2 regions of the Siminovitchia sp. FSL W7-1587 genome follow, and region 2 is predicted to be linked to the other one. Evidence: predicted binding sites of a transcription regulator. Region 2 holds the regulator's gene; the other holds the start of a gene.
What was found. The regulator LexA, encoded in region 2, represses DNA repair genes until DNA is damaged. The targets are predictions, from matches to a motif close to CGAACATATGTTCG.
Positions count from the first base shown of each region.

Region 1 (6,842 bases), 400 kb from region 2:
ATTTGTTTTTTTTGGCTGATACGTCCATCCCGGATATGTATAAAGGTACAAGCGTCGATCCAACCACATTTTTAAACGCCCGGGAAATGATGTTAAGTGAAGAATATTCCAAGATCCGCAACTTGCTTTTTTTTCTGTCTTCTCCATATGAGTGGTTGTTTTATTATTTAGTACTTATTTTTGGTGTTTCAGCCGCCTTCGAACGTTGGGCAGGCCAAGCGTCAAAATGGTTTCCGTTGAAAACAGCTATTTATTTATTCTGGCTGTCTCTTGCATCATTCGTATTTACTTTTCCATTTTCTTATATCTCTTATGTATTTTCAAGAACTTACAATATTTCCACACAGTTGTTCCCATCGTGGATGAAGGATGAATTAATTGATTTTTGGGTCAGTTACGCCACTATGTTCATCCTTGTCCTCGTGCTATATAGTTTGATGAAAAAATTTAAAAAGAAGTGGTGGTTGGCCGCATGGGTGTTGTCGGTTCCGTATTCCATTTTCATGATGTTTATCCAGCCTGTCGTCATTGATCCGCTGTATAATGATTTTTACCCCTTGAAAGACAAACAACTGGAATCCAAAATCCTCCTGCTTGCCAATGAAGCGGACATACCGGCGGAACATGTATATGAAGTGGATATGTCGCAAAAAACGAATGCGTTAAATGCCTATGTAACGGGTGTTGGATCTAACTCCAGGATCGTTCTTTGGGATACGACCCTTGAACGTTTGGATGATGAGGAAGTTTTGTTTATCATGGCTCACGAGATGGGCCACTACGTGGAAAAGCATATTTATTTTGGCATTGCCGGCTATACGCTGCTTTCCTTTGCGGGCCTGTGGCTGACAGCGAAATGGATGGAACGGTGGGTTGCCAAAAGAGGAACAGTGTGGAAGGTGGAAAGTATAACAAACATCAGCTCCCTGCCTGTTTTTCTGCTGACAATCTCTATTCTTCTGTTTGCCGTCAGTCCGTTGACAAACTGGGTATCACGTTACCAGGAAATGCGGGCTGATCGATATGCGATCGAAATGACACAGGACAAAGACGCGGCCGTACGGACATTTCAAAACTTGACGAAAGCAGGGTTAAGCCAAGTAAACCCGCCATACCTTGTGAAAATTTTCCGTTATGGACATCCAACGATGCTGGAACGGATTAGAATGATGGAAGAATTTGAAGGTGATCGGGACGAAGAGTTATAAATGAAAAACATCCCCCTTAAGAGGGGGATGACTATTGTTGAGTATTTATTCTGTATATTTGGCCAATTCTTTTGTCAGCTTCATAAAAGCTTCTTTGTCTTTTCGGTCAAGCGCCAAGTCAATTTCTTTTCGCAACTGCTCTTCGCGTCTTTTTTGCAGGAGTCCGTTCAGGAAAAGGTCAGTGTACCACTCAAGCGCTTGTGCTTCTTTTTGTTGCTGTGTCATCGTATACTCTTTCAACAGTTCCTGATAAGATTTCTTCCTTTCCATCGATGATCACCTCGGAACCTTTTTTTAATTATACACGGTTAATGGGCAAAATACAACTAATCTATGAAAATTTTCAGATGTTTTTTAAGAATAAATCTGTTGCTTATTATGAATGAGAGAATTTTCATTATTTAATATAATTTGGAATTTATGTGACATTTTTGTGCGCGTATGTTATGATTTATATGAATAATGATGAAGTTTGTTGAAAGGGGAAGAGCTATGGCGAAAAAGGACATCGTTTTTGTTGAGGATTATGAAATTAACCCGTACACGATGATGATTAAGCCCGCAACGAACAATGATCCTCAAATTCTCTCGGAAATTTTTGAAATGAATGGTCGTTACTTATCTTCAGACCCGCCCTTTAATATCGTAAAGAGAAGCTGTGAATATTTTGGATCTTCTTTCAATGGAAGACGACACGGGACACGGCAGCTCATAGGAATTACCCACAAGCCACCGATTATTGTAGACCCCTACACATCCATCTTTCTTTTTCCTACCGCATCACCTACAAGCTCCCATTGTATATGGATTTCTCACGATTATGTTACCTCACATAAAAGAAACGGGTCAGATGCGACGATCGTTACATTCCAAAACAATGAAATCCATGAACTTCCGATTTCATTTTATTCGTTTGAAAACCAGTTATCGCGGACGGCCATGCTAAGAATTAAATTTATGCAAAATATGAAGCGGATGGAGAAGTTTGCCAAGCTGATACATAATCAGGTTTCAGAGCAGAGAGGATTTTATTGGACTTAATTTAGAAGGAACATGTTCATGTCTCCTTCTTTTTTGGTGTTGGCTCCGTTTCGGGGCTACGCGCTTGTGATTTGGTCCGGCTGCCGCTGCCCAAATAATCAGTGAGCAGTTCTTCGACCCTGTTTCGCAGACGGGGATTAAAGTAATTATGGTGTTCCTCGTAGCCTTTGTAAAAAAACATGTACATCGTAAAAGCATTGTCTGATTTTATTTTCTTGACACGGATATTGTTTTTTTGCAAATGGTGTTTTACTGCTGCAAGCTCCTTCTGAATGATGTTCATTGTTTTTTGAATCAATTCCTGATAAGGTTTTTTTAGTTTGAAGGGACTTTTTTCTATCATGCGCAAGTCACGGCGCAATACGGAAAGAACCATTGGCAAGTAGATCGCCTGCTCAATTACATCCCGTTCATTGTCAGGAATCCTTGTCATTTTTCATTCTCCTTTCCTTAAAGAAGGGAACATTTGTTCTCATTTTACTAAGAGGCATTCGAAATAGCAAGATGAAATTGCTGGTAAGGAAGGCAATTCTTGCATGGAGGAAGAAGAATAGATCAGAGGCATGCGGCTATGTTATAATTTAAAAACAAACAAGGCCGTGCTCCCGGTTGTGAATAGAGGAATATTGATGGATCTGGATTTTTTCAAAGAATGGATAACGATTGAAAATGTGATGGAATTAATCGAAAAGTACCGCTCTTTCGGTCCGCTCCCCGGTATTTTATTGCCATTCCTAGAGGCGTTTTTCCCGTTTTTGCCGTTGTTTTTGTTTGTGATGGCAAACGCCAATGCTTTCGGACTTGGCTGGGGGTTTCTGTTTTCCTGGATTGGCTCTGCGAGCGGGGCTTATTTTGTGTTCTTGCTCATACGAAGATTTGGCGAAGCGCGGGTGTTCAACTTTCTGCGCAGGAATGAAAAAGTTCGGAGCTTGATGGCTTGGGTGGAAAGGCGCGGCTTTGGTCCGTTATTTATTCTACTCTGTTTTCCGTTTACACCATCAGCTGTCGTAAATATTGTGGCAGGTCTTTCGAAAATAGGCATATATCAATACATGCTTGCTGTGTTAACCGGGAAAGCCGTCATGATTTTTACAATGAGCTTTATTGGATATGACGTCATCTCTTTAGTAAAACAGCCCGTCAGAACGGGAATTGTTTGTTTGATCATCGCCATCCTGTGGTATGCTGGAAAACGGGTCGAAGAAAAGCTGAAAGAAAAGGATAAGACACGTCTGCACGATTAAGAAAAGTGTACAAGCCTTCTTTTTGCGTCGCGCAGATTTTCAAATAAACAAAAGGCTTTGGCGTCGCGCATTTAAAAAACGTACGCATGATCTGGAAAATGGATGGCAATAAAGATGTGAACGTTGAACTGCACCCCAATCAAATATTGGAGGTGCTTTTCTCATGTTGCATGTAATTAATCGAAAAGAAATGAGAGACATATGTATCACTTTGGGGGAGAAAGCGCTCGCAAAACTCACCGTACACTTTATCGTTTAAATGGAACATGCTTGATGAAAGGAACAGAGGAGAGATCGTCCATCACAGAAACAGCAGCGGTCATTACCATTCTACTTTCCAAGGTTGAAAAAAGGAGCACACACAAGTATAACGTCTAAGTAATAACGGAAACCGACCACTAGCTATGATAGATCATGCCCGCTCCCGGGAGAGGCGAAGAAAACGGTCACCATCCATGACAGCTCCGTCCTCCCTATAGAGTAAATCGCAAAAGTGGTCATCAAACCCGGTTGATCATGCCCGCTCCCAGGAATGAGGCGAGTAAATTGGTCAACTGGCCCGATGTGATTTTGACACCGGTGGGAATGGTCTTGTGCGATTTGACCGTACTTATTGAAATGATCGCATTTTTTGTGTGCAGGCCGGTGACTTTCCCACTTTTCTTGCGGAATGTATGTTCGTATTTGTTGGGCGTTATATGTTATAATAAAAGGAAATTTTTCGGTTTCATGGGGAAAAAGTGAATAAAGGGGTTGGAAATATGTCGCTTCGTTTTATTATCGGCCGTTCGGGGACAGGAAAAACGACATTCATTCTAAACGAAATCAGAGAGAAGTTAAAAGAACTTCCTGACGGTCCCCCCATTTTATACATAGTTCCGGAGCAAATGACGTTTTTATCTGAATATGAATTGGTGCAAACGCCGGGACTCGCCGGAACGATCCGGGCCCAAGTATACAGTTTCACCCGGCTTGCTTGGCGGATTTTTCAGGAAACAGGCGGGTCAAGCAGAAATCATGTGACAAGTGCCGGGCTGAATATGTTGATCAGAAAAATTGTGGAAGACCATAAGAATGAGTTGAAGTTGTTCCGACAGGCATCCGATAAATCGGGCTTTGTCCAGCAATTGGAACAGATGTTCACTGAACTGAAACATTATTGTGTGGCGCCTGATGACCTGGCTAAACAGAAGGAGGAAATGGCGTTTCTTCATTCTACACGGGCATTGGCTGATAAACTCCATGACATTGAATTGATTTACCGGCTTTTTGAAAAAGGACTGGAAGGAAAGTATTTGGATTCCAATGATAGCTTGCGCTTGTTGTCAGAACTGATTGACCGGTCTCAATATCTGCAGAATGCCGAAATTTATATTGACGGTTTTCACAATTTTACGCCCCAGGAATATTTGGTGATCAATCGCCTTTTGAAAAAATGCAGCAGGGTGACGGTGGCGCTTATACTGGATCGGCCCTTTCAACATGAGCTGCCTGATGAACTTCATCTATTTAGAATGACTGGCGAAACGTATGCTCACTTATATGAGATGGCGCAGCAAGAAGACGTTCCGGTTGAACAAGATATCCAGCTTTTGCATGCGAAAAAATTCAAGTCTGCAAACCTGCGCCATTTAGAAGCCCAATTTGAAAGCAGGCCGGTGAGTGCTTCAAAGGAGGAAGGCGGTATACAATTGATGGCAGCCGCCAATCGCCGGGCGGAAATGGAAGGCATTGCAAGAGAAATTCGCCGGCTGGTGATGGAGGAAGGATACCGTTATAAAGATATCGCTGTTTTAATCCGGAATGGAAATGATTATCGGTCGGCTTTGGAGACCATTTTTCATGACTACGACATACCGTTTTTTATTGATCAAAAGCGTTCAATGCTCAATCATCCGCTCGTAGAGTTGCTTCGCTCTGTTTTGGAGGTCATCAATGGAAACTGGCGATACGAGCCGGTATTTCGGGCTGTCAAAACAGACCTGCTTTTTCCGCTTGGAGAACATATTGAGACGTTCCGGGAGCAAATGGACAGGCTGGAAAATTACGTTCTTGCTTATGGGAAGAAAGGGGAAGACTGGACAAAGAACGAACGATGGACGTACAGCCGGTTTCGCGGGTTGGAGTCTGCCCAATTCGTACAGACTGATAAAGAAAAGGAAATAGAGAGGGAGATCGCCCGTTCAAGGGAGCTCGTTACACTTCCCATTGTAAGGCTGTCTAGGCGACTTAAAAAAGCTGTAAAGGGACGGGATTTATGCGAAGCTGTCTATTTATTTCTGGAAGAACTGGAAGTTCCGCAAAAATTGGAGCAGCTCAGTGAGAATGCCGAGAAGAAAGGCCGGTTAATTGAATCAAGGGAGCATGATCAGGCGTGGAATGCCATCATTGAGTTATTGGACCAGTTTGTGGAGATTTTGGGGGATTTGAGCATCTCATTGGATAAATTTATTTCCATTATTGACTCCGGATTGGAAGAAATGAAGTTTTCTCTTATTCCGCCGGCCGTAGATCAAGTTTTTGTTGCCAATTTGGAATTATCGAGGTTGTCTCATATTAAAACGGCATTTGTAGCCGGTTTAAACGACGGCGTTTTGCCGGCAAGGATGATAGATGGGGGAGTGTTGTCTGACGAAGACCGGACTGCATTATTGCAAGCAGGCGTGCCTATTGCTCCGGACAGCAGAAGGCGGCTGCTGAATGAGGAGTTTGTGGCTTATCGGTCATTTACTGCAGCCGAAAAGCAACTCATCCTGTCCTATCCATTGGCAGATGATGAAGGGAAAGCCCTTCAGCCTTCTCCATTTATTGAACGGATCAGGACAATGTTTCCCCATGCAACTGAAAGCATGGTTGTAAACGAACCGGCCGAATTGTTTGAAGACAACCAACTTGAATATATTTCCCATCCAGACTCTGCCATTGCGTATTTGACCGGGCAGCTGCAATTGAAAAAAAGAAAATATCCAATGGCTGACTTTTGGTGGGATGTTTACAATTTTTATATGGCCGACCCCACTTGGAAAAATAAGGCAAGACGCATATTGTCAAGTTTATATTACGATAACAGAACGAAGAAACTTTCAGAAGACACGAGTAAAAAATTATACGGAGACAAAATGGTCGCCAGCGTTTCGCGAATGGAACTTTTTCACAGTTGCCCTTTTTCCCACTTTGTCTCACACGGGTTAAAGTTGCAGGAGAGAGAGATTTATCGGCTGGAAGCTCCTCATATCGGCGACTTGTTCCATAGCGCATTGAAATGGATTGCCGACCAAATCAATCAACATCGGTTGAAATGGTCCGAGCTGACAAAGGAACAGTGTGCCCAGCTTGCAAAAGAAGCTGT
Region 1 is NZ_CP150169.1:623,541-630,382, reverse strand. It holds gene NST31_RS03000 (M48 family metallopeptidase) at 1-1,208, shown strand, start outside; gene NST31_RS02995 (IDEAL domain-containing protein) at 1,254-1,478, opposite strand; gene NST31_RS02990 (competence protein ComK) at 1,701-2,249, shown strand; gene NST31_RS02985 (hypothetical protein) at 2,266-2,682, opposite strand; gene NST31_RS02980 (TVP38/TMEM64 family protein) at 2,879-3,493, shown strand; gene addB (helicase-exonuclease AddAB subunit AddB) at 4,255-6,842, shown strand, end outside.
Region 1: a site for LexA is predicted at 4,161-4,174, ahead of addB (helicase-exonuclease AddAB subunit AddB). Genes of this name have one in related genera too.

Region 2 (6,842 bases):
ATGGATTTACTGAGTTCAACCTTGGACCGGAACCAGAATTTTTCCTCTTTAAGTTGGATGAAAAGGGTGAACCGACATTAGAATTAAACGATAACGGCGGATATTTTGATTTGGCTCCCACCGACCTTGGTGAGAATTGCCGCCGTGACATTGTGCTAGAGCTTGAAGAAATGGGCTTTGAGATCGAAGCTTCACACCATGAAGAGGCTCCCGGCCAGCACGAAATCGATTTTAAATACTCGGATGCCGTCAGTGCATGTGATCACATCCAAACATTTAAACTTGTCGTAAAGACAATTGCCCGAAAACACGGCCTGCATGCCACATTTATGCCAAAGCCCCTATTTGGTGTAGCGGGATCAGGAATGCACTTCAATATGTCTCTATTTCAAAACGGGAAGAATGCTTTTTATGATCCAAATGGTGAGCTGGAAATGAGCGAAACGGCATTTCAATTTATGGCAGGTATTATTAAGCACGCACCTGGCTTTACAGGGATCACAAATCCAACGATCAATTCATACAAACGGCTCGTCCCGGGTTACGAAGCCCCATGTTATATTGCTTGGTCTGCCCAAAACAGGAGCCCGCTTGTCAGAATACCATCATCAAGAGGGCAAAGCACAAGAATTGAACTTCGGAGCGTCGATCCAACAGCAAATCCTTATCTTGCAATGGCCGTCCTATTAAAGGCCGGATTAAGCGGTGTTAAAGAACAACTATCTCCTCCACAACCGGTAGACCGCAACATTTATATCATGAACAAAAATGAGCGGGAGAAAGAAGGGGTTGTCGATTTACCCCACAATCTCCACGAAGCATTGCAGGAACTGAAGGCTGACGAAGTTATGAAAGACGCTTTAGGACCGCACATCCTCGAAAACTTTATTGAAGCAAAAGAGATTGAGTGGGAAATGTTTAGGACCCAGGTACACCCATGGGAAAGGGAGCAGTACATGAAGCTGTATTAATTTATAAAACCGTTGGGGCTGTTAGGCTCCTTCGGTTTTTTTACTGACTGGGACATTTCGGTTTTTGTACATTTATTTTTCCTTAAACCGATAACAGTCCGGTTTTTGCAACATTTTATTGTCTTGATGGTCCATTTTTTCCTGGCGTGCCAATGTTGCAGAACTGGCTAATGATGACTGGATGTATATCATGTCCGTTCAAGCTTCCAATAAGAATGAATATTTGTTGTATTGTCTGAATGACTAAAAGCCATTTTTACAGATGTCTAATAAATGGGAAATAAGTGAATCTTTACGCACTGTCATTTTTTGTTTTGTAAATGAAAACTTTACATATACTACAAACAGTATTAACATGGGTGTGATAAATTGCAGTTAAAGAGGTGAAAAGATGTTGAAATTCAAAAGGAAACCGGCAACCTGAAACGGATTGTCGCCATACTTTTCTTGATGAATTTCCCAAAAAAAGACTACCTTTTAGGAAGGTGACGGAATGGCTGTTAAAGCAGGAGTTATATTCACGCTTCTCATGACCCATTTCTATTTTTTGTAGGTACATCTTAGGAACATAAAAAATATTTCTATCGTAAGTCTTAACATCTCCTACGGGGTGTTTTTATTTTTTCATACAAAGGTACAATATTGAAGATAGTGCGCGCTTTATGATCGATGCAGCCAGCGACGATTTATTATTTCACCTCTACCATAACAGATATATTGTCAAGCATACTGCCTTTCCTATACAGGAGGGGTTTTTGTTTTGCATAAAAATTTTTTTCACGAGCGGGCCGGCTTTGGGAGCTTAAAATAGAATCATTGCCACTACGGTCATATAAACCACTAGCTAAACACACAAGCTGTTTGAACAATTAAAAGTTTGTGAAGCTTTACTATGATAGGGTTTTAGTAACCTGCGCATGTCATTTTTTAAACGCAGTTGACATTGTTTTAGATTAGATTAAAAAATACCGAAACGAAAAAAATACTTGCCCAAAAATGATAAGATTCCTATAGACGGAATAAGGATGGAGGTAATAAGATGCTTAAAAAACCTTTTATATTGATGTTGCTTTCCGGATTCATGTTTACTGCTTCTTCAAGTGAGTGCGAAGATGTGCAATCCGTTGACGATAATGGGTCTTTACATATAAAAGCTAATACAAAACAAGCAATTGATCCGGAGTTGGCAAGCTTGCAAGAGCCAACCATTGGAGAAGCAACTGTCGAAGAACCTTTTAGCGAAAAGAAAAATAAAAAGCAATCGCCCGACAATAACGAAACATCCATGATGAACGAGACAGACTAAATGTTGCCCGTCCCCTTCTTGACTATGAACTTTGCAATCGCCCCGCAACCCTTGTATCAAGTCTTTCATCATTACATTATATTTCAAAATTTTCCATAAATGAAAGCCGTTTACAGGTACTTAACATGTAATGGGATGTTCGTAAAAGTGGTAAATCTATTAATTGTTTGGACACGAGCGAACAGTTTGATCTACTAAAAAATTCCTAATGTATAAAAGAATAGATTGTTTTTTAAACACCGTGGGCCCCTATGGGGCTTTTTTTATTTTCCGAAGTTTATAGGTATGAACAACTTTTTAATCATAGACTCTATCAACGCTCATATAAATGGTATTACAAAATCTTTCTTAAAGGATGAACCCGATGTTCAAATTCGCAGCAAAATCTTTTGCAACGGTTGTCGCACTTTTTTGCCTAATTTCGGCAATTGCCTTTTCAAGTGTAAAAATCAGCTTATTGTCCTTCATAGGTGATGATCCGTCAAGAACAGAAACTTTCCTATATGTCATGTCGTTGGAAAACCACGCTTTACAATCCGTTATTCCCGAAGGTTTTGAACAGACTTTGGGCAGAGATATTCTCGAATTATTTACGAACATCAATCTGCGGAACATGAAGACATTTTTAATTAGTGAGATTCCGGGACTGCATGCAGCGACCCCAAAAATTATTGTGGCTGGAAAAGGGACTGATTTTACGAATCTTCCGATTGAATCCCCGCCTCCGGATGATTTGGATGTTTGGGAAGAGAGTGATGATTCTGCGGAGGAATCTCCGCCGACAAAAGAACAGACAACAATAGATAAGCCCGTTGTTTTTATCTATTCTTCACATAATACGGAGTCATTTCTTCCTCTTCTTCCAAATGTAACGGATCCAAACCGCGCGTGGCACAAAGAGAAAAATGTGACACTGCTAGGAAAAAGATTGGGAGAAAAACTGGGAGAAAAGGGAATTAGTACGTTGGTGAATGAGGTCGATATTCAGGCGCTTTTGAAAAAAAGAAATATGAAATTCTTTCAATCATATGAGCTTTCACGTGAGATTGCCGTGGAAACGATGAAACAAAAAGAGGAAGTCCGCTTTTATTTTGATATTCATCGAGATTCGCAGAGAAAAGGGGTTACGACTGCGACAATTAACGGAAAAACGTATGCCAAGCCGTATTTTGTGATCGGACAGGAACATCCGAACTATCAGAAAAACCTGGAATTCGCAACACGATTGCATCATTCTATTCAAGAAAAATATCCCGGGCTGTCAAGAGGGGTTTTTGGAAAAACGAAGGCAGACGGGAATGGAGTATACAACCAAGATTTAACCGAAAATGCGCTCTTGATCGAGATTGGCGGGGTGGATAATACGTTGGAGGAACTCTATCGTACAGTCGATGTATTGGCGGAAGTGTTTAGCGAATATTATTGGGGTGAAGCAAAGGAAGCGGGCACAAATAAGTGAGCAAAAAATAAGCGGCTCAATGCGATACGGGGGATTGGGCCGCTCGTGCGTCGTGTATGGATAGCGAAGGAGGCTTGATCAATGGACAAAGCGCCTGTATAAGGCGATCACTTTTCCCAAAATGACGACATTGGATACGATAATGGGCTCCATACTCGCGTTTTCCGGTTGAAGTCTGAAATAGCCGTTTTCTTTATAAAACCTTTTGACTGTCGCTTCGTCTTCTTCGGTCATTGCGACGACAATATCTCCGTTGTTGGCCGTTTTTTGTTGGCGCACGATGACAAAATCACCATCATGAATCCCGGCTTCTATCATACTTTCACCTACGATTTCCAGCATGAATACTTGCTCGTCTGCCGGAACAAGTGATTCCGGAAGCGGATAGTAATCTTCAATATTCTCAACTGCTGAAATCGGCAGCCCGGCAGTGACTTTACCGACAAGCGGAACATTGACCGTTTTTTGAACGATTGTTTCCTCATTCTGGTTTAAAACTTCAATGGCTCTCGGTTTTGTCGGATCGCGCCTGATAAGGCCTTTGCTTTCCAGCCTGGCGAGATGCCCGTGTACAGTGGAGCTTGATGCGAGGCCAACCGCTTTCCCAATCTCGCGAACAGACGGAGGATAGCCCTTTTTTTTCACTTCATCTTTTATAAAGTTTAATATGTCTTCTTGCCTTTTTGTAAGTTTTGACACCTTTTCACACCCTTTTTCCCGTGATGAATTGACCTTATTATAGCATGCGGTTTTTCATTAAGCAAACATGGGTTCGTAATTTTATTGACACAAACAGGTGTTCCTATTATAATGTTTTTTAGATGCGAACAAACTTTCGGGGAGGGAATATGAATGATTGCGTCCGTATGGAAACATTATTCATTCGTCATTATCTTTTTTATACTGTCATTAATTATGGGATTAGTCATGATATTCAGTTGGGAACAAGAGAATACTTCCTTGAAAACTGTCGAAGCAAATGTATACAATGATCTACAAGATCAAAGTGAAATGACAATGAATCAAAAAAATAGATGACTTTTGTTTTGGGGTTGAAAAAATGCATGCCATTATTTACTGCAGGGTCAGTACAAACAAACACACACAGGAAACCTCATTGGAAAGACAACAGGAAGAACTTGTGCAAGCGGCAAAAATGTGGGGGTTTGATGTAAGTGACATCATTCTCGACAAAGCGAGCGGCTATGACTTAAACCGTCCCGGCGTACTTGATATGCTCGACAAAATAGAAGGCGATAAAATTGGTGCTGTCCTGATCCAGGATGAAACGAGGCTTGGACGGGGCAATGCCAAAATAGCCCTCATGCATGTTCTTCTTAAGCAAGGTGTAACATTGTACAGCCTGTCTCATAACGGAGAACTGCAAATATCGGAAACAGACTCCATTCTATTGGATATTGTGGCGATGATCGAAGAACATCAGAGGAAATTGCATAATATCAAAATTAAACGGGGCATGAAGAGAGCCGTTTCCAAGGGCTATCAACCGGAGAAAAACTTGAAAAACCAGGGGAACCAGCATGGGCGTGAAAGAATAGAGGTCCCGGTGGAAGAAATCATTCGCCTTAGACAAAACAATATGACCTTTGAAGAGATAGCTGCCATGATGAGGGGGTTCGGTTTCAAAGTTTCCAAAGCAACGGTACATAGACGATACAAAGAGTTTATGGAGCAGGAGGATAATCAGGGTCCATGACAGTGTTGTCCACTGTTGTCCATCTCTGACATTGCGAACTCTAGCTTCATGTAGATAGTGAGATTCATCTATCAGTCAGGGGCTTATAGATTGTTTTCACCCATCGCTTTTAGTAAACTGGAGCTAACTTAACGTAAAAAAGGAGTTTGAGTATGCTTTCAAAAGAAAAGCTCGCCAGGATTAATGCGCTAGCCCGAAAAGCGAAAGAAAAAGGCCTGTCCAAGGAAGAAGCAAAGGAGCAGTCGAGACTTCGCGGCGAATATTTAAAAGCGTTTCGCTCTTCCATGAAACAGACAATTGAACAAGTAAGGGTGTTTGATTCTACGGGACAAGAAGTAACGCCTGAAAAACTTCGCTCTATCCAGCTAAAGAAAAAACTTCATTAAAATTTCTTTACAAACATCGACCCGCTTCGATGTTTTTTTATACTCAAAAGTTGTGAAAATGCAAAAATATCTTTATGATATGTTATAGAACAAAATGGGAAAGGAAGAGATATTTAGATGCATAACAACAATGTGGCCGAGATTGACGCGCTGGCCATCAATACAATTAGAACGCTGTCAATCGACGCAATTGAAAAGGCGAATTCAGGTCATCCCGGCTTGCCGATGGGAGCAGCACCCATGGCCTATACATTATGGGCAAAATATATGAACCACAATCCAAAAAATCCCGAATGGTTCAACCGCGACCGTTTTATTTTATCAGCGGGTCACGGTTCAATGCTTTTATACAGTCTCCTTCACTTGTCAGGTTACGACCTTAAAATGGAAGACATTAAACATTTTAGACAATGGGGAAGCAAAACGCCTGGACATCCGGAATATCGGTATACACCTGGGGTAGAGGCGACAACGGGGCCGCTGGGACAAGGAATCGGAATGGCGGTTGGTATGGCCATGGCTGAACGCCATTTGGCGGCTGTTTACAATAAAAAAGATTACAATATTGTCGACCACTATACATATACACTCTGCGGTGACGGGGATTTAATGGAAGGGGTGGCTTCCGAAGCCGTTTCACTGGCAGGTCATCTCAAGCTTGGAAAGTTGATTGTATTGTATGATTCCAACGATATCACCCTTGATGGGGATCTGGACAAATCATTTTCGGAAAATGTAGGTGCCAGGTTTGAAGCATGCGATTGGCAATATATCCGTGTTGAAAACGGAAATGACCTTGAGCAGATTTCCGAAGCCATTGAACTAGCCAAAGCCGATCATACTCGCCCGACTTTGATTGAAGTAAAGACCATTATCGGCTACGGAGCCCCAAATAAGTCCGGTAAATCAGATGCCCACGGGGCCCCGCTCGGTGAAGCGGAAATGAAGCTTACAAAAGACTATTACAAATGGACATATGAAGAAGATTTTTATGTTCCTAAAG
Region 2 is NZ_CP150169.1:221,678-228,519, reverse strand. It holds gene glnA (type I glutamate--ammonia ligase) at 1-971, shown strand, start outside; gene NST31_RS01085 (hypothetical protein) at 2,011-2,277, shown strand; gene NST31_RS01080 (stage II sporulation protein P) at 2,642-3,736, shown strand; gene lexA (transcriptional repressor LexA) at 3,815-4,435, opposite strand; gene NST31_RS01070 (hypothetical protein) at 4,589-4,774, shown strand; gene NST31_RS01065 (recombinase family protein) at 4,797-5,453, shown strand; gene NST31_RS01060 (DUF896 domain-containing protein) at 5,606-5,839, shown strand; gene tkt (transketolase) at 5,957-6,842, shown strand, end outside.